DNA from 3 places in the Thalassospira sp. SM2505 genome. Region 3 is predicted to be linked to each of the others. Evidence: riboswitches for the same ligand, from Rfam matches in the RefSeq annotation. Region 3 holds a riboswitch; each other region holds the start of a gene.

Region 1 (5,835 bases), 570 kb from region 3:
CGTCGCCATTATCGGGCACATCGGTAAGCTCATACCCCTCTGCCTGCATGGCACACAGGGTTTCAATCATGCCAGCCGGGGTATCAAGCCCGACACCATTTCCCAGACGGGCATCCTTGTTGGGATAGTTCGCCATGACCATGGCGATCTTGCGGTGCGGGGCATCAGTGGTACGCAGCCTGATCCAGTTGGCGGCAAGTTTGGCCGTGAAGGCCACGCGATCACGTACCGGGATATATTTGACCAGATCGATCTGCGTCAGGTCGTCCTTGCCCGCCGATCCCTTGAACGAAATGGCACGTGCCAGAATACGGCCGTCAACTTCGGGCAGGGCGACATTCATCGCAATATCCCGTGCGGCCAAGCCGTTCACGCCATCGCGCCAGGCTTCTTCGCTGCCACCCGACAGCACCACCTGAAAGACCGGGGCATCGACTGTATCAAACGGCCCGTCAAGTCGTTCCGATCCCGGAACGGAAAGCGCAAACCCGGTGGTATTGAGGATCAAATCGGCGCATGTTTCCGATAACCAGTCACTAACCAGCGCACTTGCCACCGGGTCCTTAAGGCTGGCGACAAAAATTGGTAATGGATTGAGATGGTTGACACAAAGTTCTTCAACCAGTGCGTCAATTACGTCGAGATTCCCGGCCTGCACCAGGGATCGATAGAAGATTACCGGTGTAACCGGTTGATCTTTAACCCAGTTTGACCGGATTTCATCAAGATTTGCGTGGGATTTTCCCGGCCAATAGCCACCCGCCTTGACCAAAGGGGCGGCTGGGGACCAGTTCCAGCTCACATTTACATTTAACTTTTCATATATAAGGCGAAGTAAATTCTCGGAATTTTGCGGGCCACCTTCAATCAGATAGCGCCAGATATGCTGATATTCACTGCCTCTGAGCGTCGAAAGCGAAAGCAGTTCGGCATCGGGTTGATCATCACCCGGCAGCAGAACCAATGGAATGTCCCTGGTGCGCGCCATGGCAACCAGTTGCTCGACGCCATATTCCCAGTAACCGCGCCCGCCCAGAATGCGCACAATGATGAATTTGGCATCGCTTAATACATCATCGACATACAGATCGACCGACATATTGTGGCCAAGCTGCAAAAGGCTGGCCAGACGCAAGGATGGAACGTCATCACCAAAGGCATCGATCAACCGCGCCTGCGCCCCGGCAAGACAGGCAAGCTCGGACTCGGCAGCAGACAGGATCACGACATCCCCCGGTTCCTGACCAAGGTCCACCGCCTCGCTGCCATCGGTAACCATTCCGGGCTGAGCTGCCAAAAGATGCATTTGAAATTCCGTCTTTTACGTCGTCAAAGGCATCGATACCGGATGCAAAACACCCGGTATCGATCAGATTAATCTGTCTTTGGAAAGACGGCCTCAGGCCGCCTTGATCGCGGTCTCGATGGCGGCGCGATCCAGTCCATGCAGACCGATCACCACCAGCTCGGAGCGGCGGTTTTCCGTTTCTGCCCACGGGCGATCAAAGTAACGCTGGAAACGTTCGCCAACACCCTGAACCACATGGCGCATCGGCTTGCCGGGGATATCAAGGAAACCCTTGATGCGCAGAACATCAAACTGGCGGACAACATCGACCAGGCGCTTTTCCAGAGCCGCCGGATCATTGACCGCATCAAGCGACACCACAAAGCTTTCAAAGTCATCGTGATCATGCTCATGACCATCGTCGTGATGGCTTGGGCGGCTATCAAGGTCATCTTCGGCAGCGGCACCAAGCCCCAGCAGAATGGCGTTTTCAACGCGGGAATGTTCGGTTGCGATAATCTTGACCGATGGTCTTTTCAGCTCTGCCCGAATGTCGGCTTCGACCTTGGCGCGTTCTTCGTCGGTCAGAAGATCGGTTTTGTTCAAAACCACCATATCCGCGCAATGAAGCTGTTCTTCGAACAATTCTTCAAGCGGGCTTTCATGGTCAAGATTTTCATCAGCCTCGCGCTGTGCCTGAACCGCATGATGGTCATGGGCAAACAGACCGTCGCGCAGGGCCGCGCCATCAAGAACCGCAACCACCCCGTCCACGGTCACACGCGACCGGACTTCCGGCCAGTTAAACGCCTTGACCAGCGGTTTCGGCAAAGCCAGACCAGATGTTTCAATCACGATGTGATCAGGCGGTGTTTCGCGATCAATCAGCCCGCGAATGGTCGGCAGGAAATCATCTGCGACCGTGCAGCAAATGCACCCGTTTGCCAGTTCAACGACATCATCCTCGGCACAACCTTCGATGCCGCAGCCATTGATGATACCACGATCAACACCAAGATCGCCAAATTCATTGATGATCAGGGCGATACGTTTGCCATTGGCATTTTCCAGCATGTTGCGGATCATGGTTGTCTTGCCCGCACCCAGAAAACCGGTGATAACCGTTGCCGGGATTTTTCCCAATTGCGCCATCTTATAAATCCTTAAAAATCAATACATTAACTTGTTATTTGACCTGCATCGGGATGCCTGCGACCACCAGTGTCACCCGATCAACCAGTTCAGCGATGCGTTGATGCAGCCGTCCGGCATGGTCACGAAAGGTCCGTGCCATTGCATTTTCCGGAACAATGCCGAAACCGACTTCGTTTGATACCAGCAAAACCGGAATCTTCAATGTCGGGATCAGTTCGCAAAGCTGATCAAATTCCGCATCAATGTCGCGATCTTCAAGCATCAGATTGGTCAGCCACAAGGTCAGGCAATCAACCAGAACCGGCTTTGCGCCCGTTCGGTTGCAGGTTGCAAGCGTGCCACAAAGATCAAGGGGTTCCTCAATCGTTTGCCAAAGATCGCCGCGCGACTGTTTGTGAAGGTCGATGCGGTTGGCCATTTCATCATCCCATGCCCGACCCGTCGCGACATAAATCCCGCCACCGGCATGATTGATGATGTTTTCGGCAAACCGACTTTTACCCGATCGTGCACCACCAAGGATCAGGTGCGTCCCGCCAAGCGGGTCATTTTGGGTCATTGTCTGTTCCTCGCCATGGCCTCCCACCGAGGCCCGATTGCGTCGCCACCGGTTTTTGATTGGTGACACCTTCGGCTGGTTTCCTGGCTGCGGGCATGAAAGCAATCCGCCTTCCCGGTTTCCCGGTGGCTGATGAACGACCTTGCGTCCATCTGGATCACCCAACCCGATACAGTTGCGGGGGCAGCATCGGCATCGCACCGATTTCCCATCACCGAACGGTGCGCCGAACCTAACAGGTTTGGTTCTGAACCCAAAGGGCATTCTCCAATTGGCGAAGCACCCTAATCGAAAGGTCAGTATTTGTAAGAATTGTCTTCTTGAGGGGAGCCCTCCTTTAAGAGAACATAATATTATCACGCTGGAATTAGAGTGAGACAAAATCACCTTCCAGTGGGATCGCCGGGACAAAAACCATCATAACCCGGTGTGCCACAGAAAAAATGTGGCAACTGGATCTTGGGGTTAACTGGAATTTTTCATAATCAGATGGCAGTTTCTGCACAACTATCGAAAATCCGAAAACCGAACACGCCAAGCTGGGTTACATCGTCCCGAAAGGATATGTGGCTTGGCTTGCTTGAACGTTTGAACTCTGAAAATCGCGCGTTTCAGACCTTTTTGCACGAATATGCGACGGATTCAGAGATCACGCTTTCGCGGCGTGATGTTCGCAACATCTTTGCGCTTGATGCCTCCAAGGGCGTGATTGGAACCATTATCTGGTCCCATTCCCGAGGCATCCGTGTGAATGCATTGTCACTGCTTGTCCGCGACCTTCCGACATTGATTACCCTGATGTCGATTTCCGATTTCGGCGAAGAAGAGCTGAACGAATTGCTGGCCCAGCCGGGCATTTCGGTTCCGACCGCAAGCAAAATGCTCTCGGCCTGCGGCAAGACCTATTGCGGCATGCCAGCAGCCATTATCGACGACAATGTTATTCAGGTGATTGAAAATACGGCATTGTCCGAAGATTTTCCGAATGTTGCCAATTTGCGCAACAAGTCGCGCAGCCGTCCGATGCCCTATTATGAGGCCTATCTTCAGGACGTGACCGCGATCTGCGAAAAGTATGACATTTCGGCAGATCTACTTGATCGATATCTGGCCGAACAGGCTTTTGACGATCTTTCCCCAAAAGCAGAACTACAATCGGCCTGAACGCGACCATCCGGAAATTGATCCGGCCAGAACCAGAAACGGCATCATCTCAAACGGGATAGATGCCGTTTCTGGATCTGCAGGGCCGAGATGGTGACACCACAGTTTCCGGTTTTAGTAAGTTTGATTAACACCGGTGATCCGCCAGCCGGGCAGATCAACCCCGTCAATATATTCAAGCTTGGTCAGGCTCAGCGTATCAATATGAAATGACAGGGCCGCCTCAAGCGACAAGCCAAGGGCATTGGCCATGATCGCCCGGATCGTTCCGCCATGAATGACCGCAACGATATCGCGCCCGGCCCAGTATCGGTTCAGACGATTGAAAATCGGACCAACCCGGTCGACCACATCGGCGAAGCTTTCGCCATTGGGTGGTTGCTGACGGGCGAAATCGGTCCAGAACTGCGTGGTTTCACCTTTGGGAAGATCATTCCAGTGCTGCAGCTCCCACGCGCCGAAATGCTGTTCGGAAAAGCCGCTTTCGCGCGTTGGCACAACGTCTTCGTCAATAACTTCCTGAAGCTTGAGCGCGGTATCAAGAGTTCGGGAAAGATGACTTGTGACCCAGACCGCATCGCGCGGTAAATGGCGGGCGACTGCACGTAATTTCTTTTCATCAGACAAATCAGCGGGCATGTCGCTGCGGCCGTAAACCAGACGTTCCGGGTTCTCGACCGGGGCATGTCGCACCAGCCACCAGCGCGTTGTTTCAGCTTTGATCATATATTCCTCAGACCAATCGGGCTTTGGTGATGAAGGATCGCAAACGCTGTCATCTTACCATCATGCCATGGTCATCGCTGCGATAAATCCGATACCGGCAAACAGCTCGGCACAGATTTGCGTTGCACCCAAAACGTCGCCTGTTTGCCCGCCAATCTGCCATTTGGCAACCAGCCGGACCAGACAAATGGCAAGGGCAACGCCGCAACTAACCGCAAGCGTTGCAACAATGCCGGAAAGGACGAGAACAATCGCAGCCGCAATCGCAAATCCAATCAGGATCGGCAGCCCGTCGGGCCGTCCCGCCCCCTTGCCCAGACCATTATCGCGCGCCGGGGGCAGGATACGCATCATAACCGGTATGGCGGCACGTGAAATTACCGCGACAACCAGGAAAATAACCGCCCCCTTGCCCATATCCGCAGCCGCCGTAATCAGGGTCAGACGCAATACCAGACCAAGTATCAAGGCAACCACGCCATAAGTACCAACCGTACTGTCGCGCATGATTTCCAGTTTGCGGGCCTGATCGACACCACCGCCAAAGCCGTCTGCGCAATCGGCAAGACCGTCTTCATGCATGGCCCCGGTCAATAGCACCATGGACGCAACTGCAAAGATTGCAAATATGACCGCATTTCCGGTCAGGTAATGGGCCAGCATGGCAGGAAGCAAAGCAAATCCGGCCAGCACCAGACCAACAAGCGGCCAGCACCAGACCGATCGTGCAATCATGACAGGACGAAAGTCATCAATATGGTAAACCGGCACCCGGCTCAGCAAAGCCATGGCCCGCCAGAAGTCGGTCAAAACAGACGTATCTGCGATGGTTTCGCGGCCAAATTCCTTTGACTTCGCATCCGGTTGATCTGTGCTTTGCATATTTGTTTCGTTTTGGTTATGATCTTCGGGCACCGTCAAATTCCGATATTCGAACTGGCAT
Region 2 (5,835 bases), 280 kb from region 3:
AGGGTGACGATGCTGTCTGGCTGGCAAAAAACGGCTGGGAGGTCACCGCCGTTGATATCTCCGAGACCGCACTGGGATATGCTCGATCAAATGCCAGTCGAAATGGGGTAAAGGACCGGATTGCGTTTGAAGCCCATGATCTGAACAACAGTTTGCCTGACGGCATGTTCGATCTTGTGACCGCGCAATTCCTGCAATCGCCTGTCAAATTCGCCCGCGAGAAGATTTTGAACCGTGCTTCACAACAACTATCCCTTGGTGGATTGTTGCTGATCACATCCCACGGATCACGACCATCCTGGTCGTGGGTGGCCGAAGGCACAGTATTTCCCACACCGCAGCAGGCACTTGATGCGCTGTTGCTCGATATGCGTGAATGGGATCCTGTGACGGTTGATAATTTTGAACGGATGGCAACCGGGCCCAAGGGTGAAAAGGGTAAGGTGACTGATACAGTCATAGCGCTTGAACGTCGCGCCTGACGGCATATTAAATACAACCGGCACCGCAAGACGGTGCCGGTTGGTGGGGCGGGCAGTTATGCCGGATCAAAAGGCCGAAGCCGTCGGGCGCACAATGACTTCGTTGACGTCAACATCTGCGGGTTGATCCAGCGCATAAAGAACCGCGCGGGCAATGGCGTCAGGTGTCAGCGCGATCTGGCGGAACTGGGTCAGCAATTCCTTGCTGGTCGGGTCGCTGATATCGTGGCCAAGTTCGGTTTCAACCACGCCGGGCGAAATGGTGGTGACGCGGACATTGTCACTTTCCTGACGCAGGCCTTCGGATATCGCCCAGACGGCATATTTGGTCGCGCAATAGACGACGCCGCTTGGCACAACAACATGGGCGCCGATTGAGGCGGTATTGATGACATGGCCGCTGCCTTGCGTCTTGAAAATCGGAAGGACGGCGGCAATGCCGTTCAGAACGCCCCGGATATTGACGTTAATCATGTTGTCCCATTCGTCGGTTTTGAGTTCCGACATCGGGGCAAGCGGCATGACACCGGCATTGTTAAAGATCGCATCCACACGACCAAACAGGTTATGCGCATTATACACCAGTGCTTCGACGCTATCGACACTGGTGACATCAACAGATCTGGCCATCGCGGTTCCGCCAGCAGCTTCGATTTCCGTGACAATCTGATCAAGGCGTTCGGTGCGACGTGCACCAAGAACAACTTTGGCCCCGCGTGATGCCAGAAGTCGGGCGGTGGCTTCCCCGATGCCGCTGCTGGCACCCGTGATGATGACGGTCTTGTTTTCGAGATAATTGATCGGGTTCGTCATGACATGCTCCTTGTGTTTGTGTCATGGCGCTTACTGTGTCGATCAATGACCGATTGATGAATACACAGAACTCGAATTGGATTGCCTAATCCTCCAAATGCAGAAAAGCGAGCTTTGTTCGGGTTATCCGACGTGTATATTACATCCTTGGAAATTGAAGGAACCTGGTCATGGATAGCTATCAACGGCTTTGTAATCTGATTGACAAATACTGCGAGTCAGATGGTTCTGTGCGAACCGCGATCGAGCCGGTCTGGATGTTTCGATCCACGGGGCCGACCCTTAAGGTGCCGACCATCTACAGGCCGTGTTTATGTCTGATTGCTTCGGGGGCCAAGGAGGTCACGTTGGGGCAGGAAGTCTATCGCTATGAACCCGGACAACTTCTGGCAGCATCGGTGGATTTACCGCTTGTCGGGCATGTCACGCTGGCCAGTGACCATCAACCCTATCGCAGTCTTTCGCTTGATCTTGATGCTCAGATACTCAGCGAACTTGTCACCAACATGGATCTTAAAATCGGGACAGAGGGTGAAAGTGCGCGCGGACTGTTTGTGGAACAAACGACCGAAAGTCTGATTGATGCCGTGCTTCGGGTGGTCGAGCTGCTCGAACGTCCAGATGATGTTGCGGTGATGTTGCCGCTTCTGATGCGCGAGGTGCATTACCGCCTGTTGCGCACCGGAAAGGGGGCCCTGATCGCGGGGCTTGCGATTGGTGGCAGCAACATGCAGCGGATATCTGCCGTCCTTCGACGGATGAAGGATAATTTCGACAAGCCGCTCAGGATTGAGGAACTGGCCGATTTCGCCAATATGAGCCCGTCATCCTTCCACCATCATTTCAAGCAGGTCACCGCGATGAGCCCGCTGCAATATCAAAAGCGGCTCCGCCTGACGACAGCACGTCAGATCATGCTGGCAGAAATGAAGGATGCGGCAAGTGCCGCCTATGAGGTCGGCTATGAAAGCGCATCACAATTCAGTCGCGAATATGCCCGGATGTTCGGGGCGCCTCCGATGCGTGATGTCATGGCGATCCTTGGCCAAAACGGGGATGCCCGAACCGGTGAAACTGTCACCTATTGATCGGGCATCCATCCGGGTTGCTAGAACACGGGATGATTGACCTCATCAGCCCTGATGCTGGTTGCCGACGGCGGGCAGGTGCTGATACATCCAGGTTTCACTGAGCGGAGCATCACCGCGTTTGAGATACATGCGCAGATCAACCGGATCGGTGCCAGCGGCCTTAAGGTCAAAGGCTGCGCGCCAGATGCGGGTATCCATGATCGGTTCGATCTTGGTGCGGGTGATTTCACCGCGTGATGTCGACACCACGATTTCCGGGAACTCGCCATAGGCAAGGGTTCCAAGAATATCGCCCTCGAACTCGACGGAAAACTTGATTTCGTCTTTTGGGCGATTGGTGCCCGGTTCACCGCCACGACCCATACGGGTTGCCGTTGCACGCGCCAGTTCCGCAACCGGGAACGGGTTATGCGCCTGCCAGTGCAGGCGGTATTTGAACGCATAGGAATTACCTGCCCTGGCCGGGCCATTGGGCACCCAGAACGCCGCGATGTTATCGTGAATCTCGTCATCCGTCGGAATTTCGATCAGCTGCACGGCACCATCATTCCAGTCACCTTTGGGTTCGACCCACAGGCTGGGGCGACGGTGATAGCGCACGCCATCGAGATAGTTCTTCACATCGCGGTCACGCTGCATCAGGCCAAAGCCGCGCGGATTATGATCGGCAAAGGCCGATGCGCGGATCGTTTCGGGATTGTTGAGCTGTCGCCAGATGCGTTCACCACTTCCTGTCCACAGTTCAAGACCATCGCTGTCATGGACTTCCGGGCGCCAGTCAAAGCGGAATGATTTGTTCTGTTCGGAATACCAGAACATGCTGGTCAGCGGGGCAATGCCAAGGCGTTCGATATCGCGGCGAACAAACAGATGCTTTTCCACATCCATGGTCACGCCCTGACCGCGATAGAGCAGGAATTTATACGCACCCGTGATGCTTGGCCCATCCAGAAGGGCATAGATCGTCACCGGGTCTTCGGCATTTTTTGCAGGTTCGATAAAGAACTGCCGGAAGTCCGGAAACTCTTCGGGCACCGAAGTTGCCGTATTCACGGCAATCCCGCGCGCAGACAGGCCATATTGTCCTTCATCACCGATTGCCCGGAAATAGGATGCGCCAAGGAATGCTGCCCAGTCCTGGGTTTTCCAGTCATCACGCGACTGGTTTTCATGCAGGCGGAAACCGGCAAAGCCGCTGTTTGGCGGTAACTGGCGGGCAATGCTGTCTTCGGGCATGTCAAAGTAATCGGGCTTATAGATAACTTCGCGTGCTACACCGTTTTCCAAAAGATACATATGGACCGGTTTGGCGAAATACATGCCCAGATGGAAAAAGGTCACCGGATAGGTGCCCGACCCGTCAGAAAACGGCGAATGATCGCGTTTGTAGTGAAGCTTGCCATGGGTGTCATAGTCAATCCGCCCGACAATTTCCGGGTTCGGGGCCACGGGGGGCTCATATGCGGCCTGCGCCATGGATTTGGCGCGCGCAATCAGATCGGCAAACTCGAACGGTTGGGGATTGCCAAGATCAAGCCCCGGAACTTCTGCCAATGCCGTTTGATAGATCGACAGCCCCGGCAGGATCAGCCCGGCTGCCGCGATGGATTTCAAAAAGCGTCTGCGTTCCACAGAAGTCGTCATTTGTATCATGTTCCAATGGTTTCACGTGTCGGGCAAGGATACCGGACAGTGTGGAGGTAATCGGGATGAAACATGGCAAATTCAAGGTCGTGTCGACTGCTTTTTATGCATGGACCCTTGCATAAATGCCACTGGTGATTGGCCAATTTCCTTGACCGGCATTTTGGTTTAATCTAACCGTCAGATGTCGGTATCCGGATATCGGATAAAGGGAATTCGACGTGACCTGTCAAACAGGTCATTAACCGAAGCTGCCCCCGCAACTGTAGGCGGTGAGTGTTTTTCTGACCAATGCCACTGGGAACCAACCCGGGAAGGCCAGGAAAAGCATGATGACCCGCGAGCCAGGAGACCTGCCGACATGAATGCGACGGACCGGGCGGGGTGCCCCGGAGAATGTCGGCTTATGTCCCGGTCTTCGGGAGCTCGCCAAGGTTTGACCTGAGCTCTGACCCCGACATCTTCCGCCATTTCCCGACACTTTTGCCAGTCCCTTGACAGTAGAAACGTGATCGTTATGTTATAACATAACATTTGTGGTGTGCTGTGTTTGGAGCAGGGAAACCTGATCCTGGCCAGTGCATCGGTGAAAGGAAGTCGAAGTGATCAATCACTATAAACGTGCGCTGGCGGTCGGGGTGTTTGCCGCTGGTTCTATGGCATCTGCCGCAAGTGTATCTGCAACCGAATATCCGCTTCAGATCCGCAATTGCGGGACCGTACTTCAGTTTGATTCTGCGCCGGACCGCGTCGTGTCCCTTGGGCAAAGCACAACAGAAATCCTTTATTCACTGGGACTTGCCGACAAGGTCAAAGGGACCGGTGTCTGGTTTGGCCCGGTTATGGATGAATTCAAGGATGTGAACGCAACCGTTCCGCGTCTGGCCGATAATGATCCGGGATTTGAAACCGTGGTTGCGCAAAAGCCGCAACTGGTTGCCACCCAGTATCAATGGCATGTCGGTCCCAAGGGGATTGTCGGAACCACCGAGCAGTTCAACGAACTTTCCATCCCGGTTTATACCGCACCGGCCGATTGCGTCGGCAAGGACAATACGGGTGGCGGCGACGGTGTCCGCCATGACGATTTTACCATGAACCTGATTTATCAGGAGATCACCGATCTTGCGCAGATCTTTGATGTCGAGGATCGCGGCGAAGCCCTGATAGCGAAACTACAGGCCCGAGAAGCCCGGTCGCTGGAACAGGTGAAGGAAAGCGGACATGATAATGTATCTGCCGTTTTCTGGTTTTCGAGTGCCGAGATCAAAAGCGATCCCTATGTGGCTGGTAAAAATGGCGCAGCGGGTTATATCGCAGGCAAACTTGGTGTGACCAACATCATCGATAGTCCGGAAGAATGGCCGACCGTTGGATGGGAAACCATTGCACGTGCCAATCCCGATATCATCGTGATCGGCAAGATGGGGCGTCGCCGTTTCCCGGCAGATGACTGGCAGGTCAAAATGGACTTCCTGAAAACCGACCCTGTCACAAGCCAGATGAAGGCGGTGAAAAACGGCAATATCGTTGTGATGGATGCCCAGTCGATGGATCCGACAATCCGCCTGATCGAGGGGATTGAAACACTGGCCGAGGCCGTCGAACGACTAAGTGCTTTGAACTGATCGCATAAGGCAAAGGCGTTCGATATGCCCGGAGAATTCAATGTTTGAAAAAACGCCAGTTCATCCGCCTGCACAAAGACGGGCGGGACGGGCATATCTTGTGCGAACCGGTGCGGTTTTTTTCGCACTGGTCTTGCTGATTGGTGTGATTGCGATTGCCGCCGCCAAGGGGGAAAC
Region 3 (5,835 bases):
CAATTCGGACAGAAAATTGGGGAAAACATAAACAGTGCCCGCAACAACACCGAACAGAATCTGGGCTGCGAACAATGCCAGTGCGCCATATATGTAATATAGCGCAACCTTTTGAGATTGATATTTCATTGTAGCCTCGTTTCCATCAGCACCGGTCAACCCGCCTCGTTAGGCGGCCAGTTCTGCGTATCGATTTCACTGGTCCATTTCAGGAAATCGACAAGCTGTTCCAGTTCCTGATCTGAAAGGTTGAATTGCGGCATCTGGCGACGGCCCTCGATACCTGACGGCTGAGCCTGCATCCATGATTTGAGCATGTCACGCGCTCCTTCCGGATCATCCTTACCGCCATACCGCACCCAGACATTGCCAAGTTCGGGTGCATAATAGGCACCTTCCCCCAGAAGGGTGTGGCAGTTGATGCAGGAATTGCGTTCCCAGATATGCTTGCCCGCTACAACAGATTCTGTCAGCTGATCCGAATTGCTGGACTCGTTGACGATATAGTTGTGGCTATGCAAGGTCAGTCCAAGAAAGATGACCAGGAAGAAGATCGTTCCGCCGTAAAAGATGTTTCGGGCGGCAGATTTTGTCAGACGTTCCGACATTTGAACGAATCCTCACTCCGATTGACAGTTCCAAGCCGCTCTGTCCCCAAAACGGCATTCTCGCATCATTTGCCAAGCCTGCATTTCGCTCCTTGATTGCCGTCAAACGAAAAATTCCCGCCATTTGGCGGGGGCATGTGCGGGAACAGCTAACGGAGCAGAATTGCCGGTTTCAGGTGAATGTGACCAAACAGGGTGTCGAACGGTTTGATCGCCAGTCCTTTGTGATCGTACCTTGCACGACGGGGACACCATTTTATCGCGTTGAATTTCGCAGCATTGGGCTGGCTGGCCGAGAAAAGAAGTGTAGAATATACATGTTTAAATCTGCGTCTGAACACGGATCGAGCTCGCCATGCGCCTGACCCACTTCACCGACTACACCCTGCGGGTACTGATCTATCTTGGCTTGCATCAGGATCGTCTGGTCACGATTGATGAAATCGCCAATGCCTATGAAATTTCGCGCAATCATCTGATGAAGATCGTTCACCATCAGGCCCGCACAGGGGTGATTGAAACCGTTCGGGGCAAGGGCGGCGGCATGAGACTCGGTCGCGTCCCTTCGGAAATTGGCATTGGCAAGATTGTTCGGGATACAGAACAGGACATGGCGCTTGTCGCCTGCTTTGACCCCGCACATCACGGTGAATGCCGGATCGAAAGTGCCTGTTTCCTGCGACATGCCTTGATGGAAGCAAGCAATGCCTTCTATCGGACTCTCGACAATTACAGTCTGGCGGACCTTTTAAAGCCGCAAGCCCAATTATCCTCGTTGTTTTCTCAATCCTCGCCGTCAGTGTGAGACACTGATCACCTCAAGCGGAACACGGCTTCCCGTCGTATAAGTGCGTTCCTGCAAATTTAAACAGGCTGCCATGCCTTAACATGTATTCACATTACATCTTTAAACATGTATTTTGTTTACATGTTTAAAGATGTCGGAACATGTACCGAAGGAAACCAGCTATGTTCGAATCACTTTCCACCCAGAACAATATGGCCTCCCTTTCCCGCGAAAACGAAATGGAAGCTCTCCGTGCGCGTGTCGCCGAGCTTGAGCAGGAACAGAAGATCACCCGATCCATTTTTGGAAATCTGGCTGCCTTTGGAGACTCCCTGATTACCGTGCGCGAGTCTTTTTCCGACCTGTCCGCCTTGCTGGTTGAAACCAGTCGCGCCAATCAAGATGCCCGACATCAATCCGGTGAAAGCCAAACCGGCCTGAAAAACATGTCATCGCACATCACAGAAATCAGCAAGCACATCCGTGCGGCCTCTGCACAAATCAGCACGCTAAATGACAATGCCGGACAAATCGGCTCTATTCTTTCGATGGTTGATGATGTGTCGCGTCAAACCAAACTCCTGGCATTCAATGCAAGCATCGAAGCCGCACGTGCCGGAGAAGCCGGAAAGGGCTTTGCGATTGTCGCGACCGAAGTCCGTGGATTGGCCAATCGCGCAACCGAAGCAACTTTGGAAATCGGCAAGCTGGTTCGTAAGATCCAGTCACAAGCCGATAGTGCCGATCGTGACATGAAAACCAATGCGGGCTCTGCTTCTGATCTGGAATCAGATGCCAATACACTTCTGACAAGAACCCAGCATATCCTTGATATTTCGACCGAAGGACAGTCCGCAATGTCGATGGCTGCCATTCTTAGTGAAATAGAACTAGCCAACCTTGAAGAACTTGAACTCAAGCTTGCCGTCTATCGGGTTTTCATGGGGCTATCGGATGCAACCGAAGCAGACTTTCCGCCGGAAACCGACTGCCGATTGGGGCAGTGGTATTACGATGGCAGTGGCCACGGTCTTTTTGCCGATATGGTTGATTTCAAGGCGCTTGAAATCCCGCATCGCCAAGTCCACGACAATGCCCGCAAAGCCGTGAGCTTTTATCGTCAGGGGCAACTTGATCTTGCCCTTCAGTCCTTGCAAGCCATGGAACATAACAACCTTGATGTCATGCAGCGCTTGCGCAACATGATCCGAAAGGACCGGGCGGCCCAAGCAGCCCGGTCAAGCACATCTTTAACGGACGCGGCGTAACGTCTTTACATATTTTCAGGCCAACATCCTCCGGCGATATTTCGGACCAGAGGATGTCGGCCTGATACCTTTAAGCCTGCTTCTCACATGGCGTATCGCGAGTAATCCCGATGTCTCCGAAGCTTGCCATATTATTGTGACACTGTGCCGCAGCCCGGACAATCAACCCGGCAAGCACGGCTCCGGTGCCCTCGCCCAGACGAAGGTCAAGATCAAGCAACGGACGCTTTCTGATCCGGTCCAGCAATAACCTGTGCCCCGGCTCCGCTGATCCATGCCCGACCATGCAATGCATCAGGCTTTTGGAAGATGTTTCATGCAGTGTGGCCGCTGCCGCACTGCATATAAACCCGTCAAGCATAACCGGAATGCTTAGCAGCCGGGCGGCGATAATCGCCCCGGCCATCGCAACGATTTCCCGGCCTCCGACACAGCGCAAAACGTCCAGACCATCTTTCACCGACATATCGTGGCAGGCTTTTGCCTGCTTCACGATATTGATCTTCCGCTTGTACTGATCGCGGTTGATACCTGTTCCCGATCCTACCCAGTCGCCCGGCGTACCATCCCACATGATATGGCAAATTGCCGCAGCAGATGTTGTATTCCCGATCCCCATTTCCCCCGGGCACAGGAACGAGGCATCCGGGTTCACTGCCTCCATGCCGATACGAAAAGCATCAACGCATTCATCTTCGCTCATCGCTGCTTCAACGGTGAAATCACGGGTCGGACGGTCCAGATCAAGGGCTCGCACTGTCACCTCGGCCCCAAGTTCCGTACTGAACTGATTGATCGCGGCCCCGCCCTTTGCAAAGTTATCAACCATCAATGCCGTGACGGACGGTGGAAAAGCAGAAACATCATGCTGCACAATTCCATGGTTTCCTGCAAAGACACAAACTTGCGGGTAATCCATTTGCGGAACGTCACTTTGTTGCCACCGGCACAACCAGAAAACAATTTCCTCAAGTCTGCCCAGGCTGCCGCGCGGCTTTGTCAGTTCAAGGTCCCTTTGCCGTGCCTTGATCACCGGCCCTTCATCGGCCATCGGCAATGACCCGAGCAACGCCCGGATATCATCAAGCGACTGGATGCCCTCTGAAATATTTGTCTTTTCGTGCTTTGCACGGGTTTCCAACATTCAACCTTCTCCTGGAAAGGCAAGATTGCGGCAGTTCTGCCACGACCTTTTCCATCGGCACACAATCTTGTTGAAACGTGTTTTACTCGTCTTCTGGCTCCCGGTCGGAACGCTCCAAACTGCCTTCCCGAATGGATTGCTCATTCAGTGACTGCCGCTCTGGCATTGTTTGCAGCATACCGGTTACAGCGGCGGGACCGCTGCGGATTTTCACCGCATTCCGTTAGCAAAACTCACTATTCCCCAAAGGCAAAAGGCCACGGCCACGGACCTTGATCCAACCCCCGTGACCTTTCGCTCAATGCGGGTAACCGATGGATTAAGACACCAGCACCAGCCCGTGAACTTGATCATCGTCAAATCGCTTGGCGCGATAAAAGCCCGACCAGTTTGACTTGACCAGCATCAAGTTCGCCTCTTTTCGCAAATGATAATTGTTATCACAAATATTCCCGCACCGATTATTCGGCGAAACAGGCGGGCCGTATTCGCAACCCCGTCTGTTTTACCGCAACCGCCATTTTTTGATCTGAAAGGTAGGAATATGTTCAAGAAACCCGTTCTTCTGACCGCCGCACTGGCATCGTGTCTTGCAATCTCGGGCAATGCCTTTGCAACTGATGATGCGGAAATCAGGGGCCTTGAGAATGTCAAACAGTTTACACTTGATCATAATGAACGACTGATCTCGCAGGCAGGCTTGCTTGAAAATGCAGTGTCTGCCTATGCCGATATCATCGCATCACATGATGGAAACTATGCTGCTGCCTGGCAGGCCAAAGGCCCTGTTCTGGCCGGTCAGATACAAAATATCCGAACACTCTGGCTAGAAGCATCCAACCAGTATGAAACCATTGAAGGTATCGTTGCCGGGATCCCTGAAACCGCAAAATATGACCTGATCCTTGATGCTGGCAATCCCGGAACCGAAAACGAGGATATCGCCCAATACGATCTGACACTCCCTGACGGAACCGTGCTTTCCCGGCCGGGAAACCTTTTCCACGGCATCACGGAACCCCTGTTCTGGGGCATGGAGGAAAGCCATATCAAGCTGGTCGCAGACCTCAATGACGATGGCAAACAAGCACCGGGAGAAATGCTTTTTGATGCCAATCTCGGACTTGGTGCGGCACAGGCCCTGACGCACTGGGCCAAAAAATTGCATAGCGACATGTCGGTCTGGAAGCCGAACCGTGACGATGCCTTTACCTCGGTTGTGACAATGACACCAACAGTTGGCGACTATTTCGGTGAGTGGAAGGAATCCCAGTTCATCACCGGAGAAGTCGGTGCCTTTGTCGCGCAAAGCCGCCTTGCCGATGTTCAGGGGATCATGGGCGGGTGCAAAAAAATGTATTTCAACGCCATCTCGCCAGTTGTTTCCGCTGATAATCCCGACCTTGATAGCCGGATCAAATCAGGCTTCGAAGAACTTCTTTCGCTGGTTGAGGATACCTATGCCCGCGAAAAGTCCGGTGAAAAATTCGGCATTGAAGAAGCCGATGCACTGGGCAACGAGGCCCAGGATATTGCCGACCGGATTGTCGCAATGATCCTGCAGGCCGCAGCCCAGAACAAAGTCAATATCCGCGGCTAATTTGTCCCGCATCAATCAAGCCGGCGGACATTGAAGTCCGCCCGGCTTGACGACCAGCAAGAACAGCCATGACGACAAAAAACACAACTTTCCCGCTTTCAACTGTCCAGTACGTTCCTGCACGTGCAGGTGTAATGAGCCTGATCCGCGCGAACTCGCGGATGCAGGTTCTGACATATCTTTTTGCCCTCCTGCTTGGCACCGGACTTTATCTGGAATTCTTCGCCGGACATAACTGGAACGCTGGTGAAACTGTTTTGCTGTTTCATCTATTTGTCGGGCTGATTTTTACTGTCCTGTTTCTTGTCTGGGTCGCGAGCCATATCAAACAGGGTCTCGCGACAAGTCAGCGCAAAATATTCACCGGACTGAGCTGGTTGCTGATCGCAAAATACATTCTGATCATCGCAACCGGATGGCTGATGGTC

The links. A riboswitch is a leader RNA that binds a small molecule or an ion and turns the genes downstream of it on or off. The one in region 3 is predicted to bind cobalamin.
Positions count from the first base shown of each region.
Region 1: linked by a shared signal. The riboswitch ahead of cobU (bifunctional adenosylcobinamide kinase/adenosylcobinamide-phosphate guanylyltransferase) and the one ahead of cobT (nicotinate-nucleotide--dimethylbenzimidazole phosphoribosyltransferase) in region 3 are both predicted to bind cobalamin.
Region 2: linked by a shared signal. The riboswitch ahead of ACTU44_RS19035 (ABC transporter substrate-binding protein) and the one ahead of cobT (nicotinate-nucleotide--dimethylbenzimidazole phosphoribosyltransferase) in region 3 are both predicted to bind cobalamin.

Region 1 is NZ_CM142731.1:262,582-268,416, forward strand. Features, by position in the region: gene cobN (cobaltochelatase subunit CobN) at 1-1,306, opposite strand, end outside; gene cobW (cobalamin biosynthesis protein CobW) at 1,400-2,440, opposite strand; gene cobU (bifunctional adenosylcobinamide kinase/adenosylcobinamide-phosphate guanylyltransferase) at 2,475-3,002, opposite strand; cobalamin riboswitch at 3,059-3,248, opposite strand; gene ACTU44_RS01175 (hypothetical protein) at 3,492-4,166, shown strand; gene ACTU44_RS01180 (histidine phosphatase family protein) at 4,281-4,892, opposite strand; gene cobS (adenosylcobinamide-GDP ribazoletransferase) at 4,953-5,774, opposite strand.
Region 2 is NZ_CM142731.1:4,053,992-4,059,826, reverse strand. Features, by position in the region: gene ACTU44_RS19055 (class I SAM-dependent methyltransferase) at 1-482, shown strand, start outside; gene ACTU44_RS19050 (SDR family oxidoreductase) at 549-1,295, opposite strand; gene ACTU44_RS19045 (AraC family transcriptional regulator) at 1,466-2,383, shown strand; gene ACTU44_RS19040 (OpgD/OpgG family glucan biosynthesis protein) at 2,429-4,030, opposite strand; cobalamin riboswitch at 4,202-4,405, shown strand; gene ACTU44_RS19035 (ABC transporter substrate-binding protein) at 4,633-5,658, shown strand; gene ACTU44_RS19030 (FecCD family ABC transporter permease) at 5,699-5,835, shown strand, end outside.
Region 3 is NZ_CM142731.1:4,334,850-4,340,684, forward strand. Features, by position in the region: gene ACTU44_RS20265 (cbb3-type cytochrome c oxidase subunit I) at 1-129, opposite strand, end outside; gene ACTU44_RS20270 (c-type cytochrome) at 156-608, opposite strand; gene ACTU44_RS20275 (RrF2 family transcriptional regulator) at 964-1,413, shown strand; gene ACTU44_RS20280 (methyl-accepting chemotaxis protein) at 1,578-2,663, shown strand; gene cobT (nicotinate-nucleotide--dimethylbenzimidazole phosphoribosyltransferase) at 2,734-3,807, opposite strand; cobalamin riboswitch at 3,896-4,029, opposite strand; gene ACTU44_RS20290 (imelysin family protein) at 4,352-5,407, shown strand; gene ACTU44_RS20295 (hypothetical protein) at 5,476-5,835, shown strand, end outside.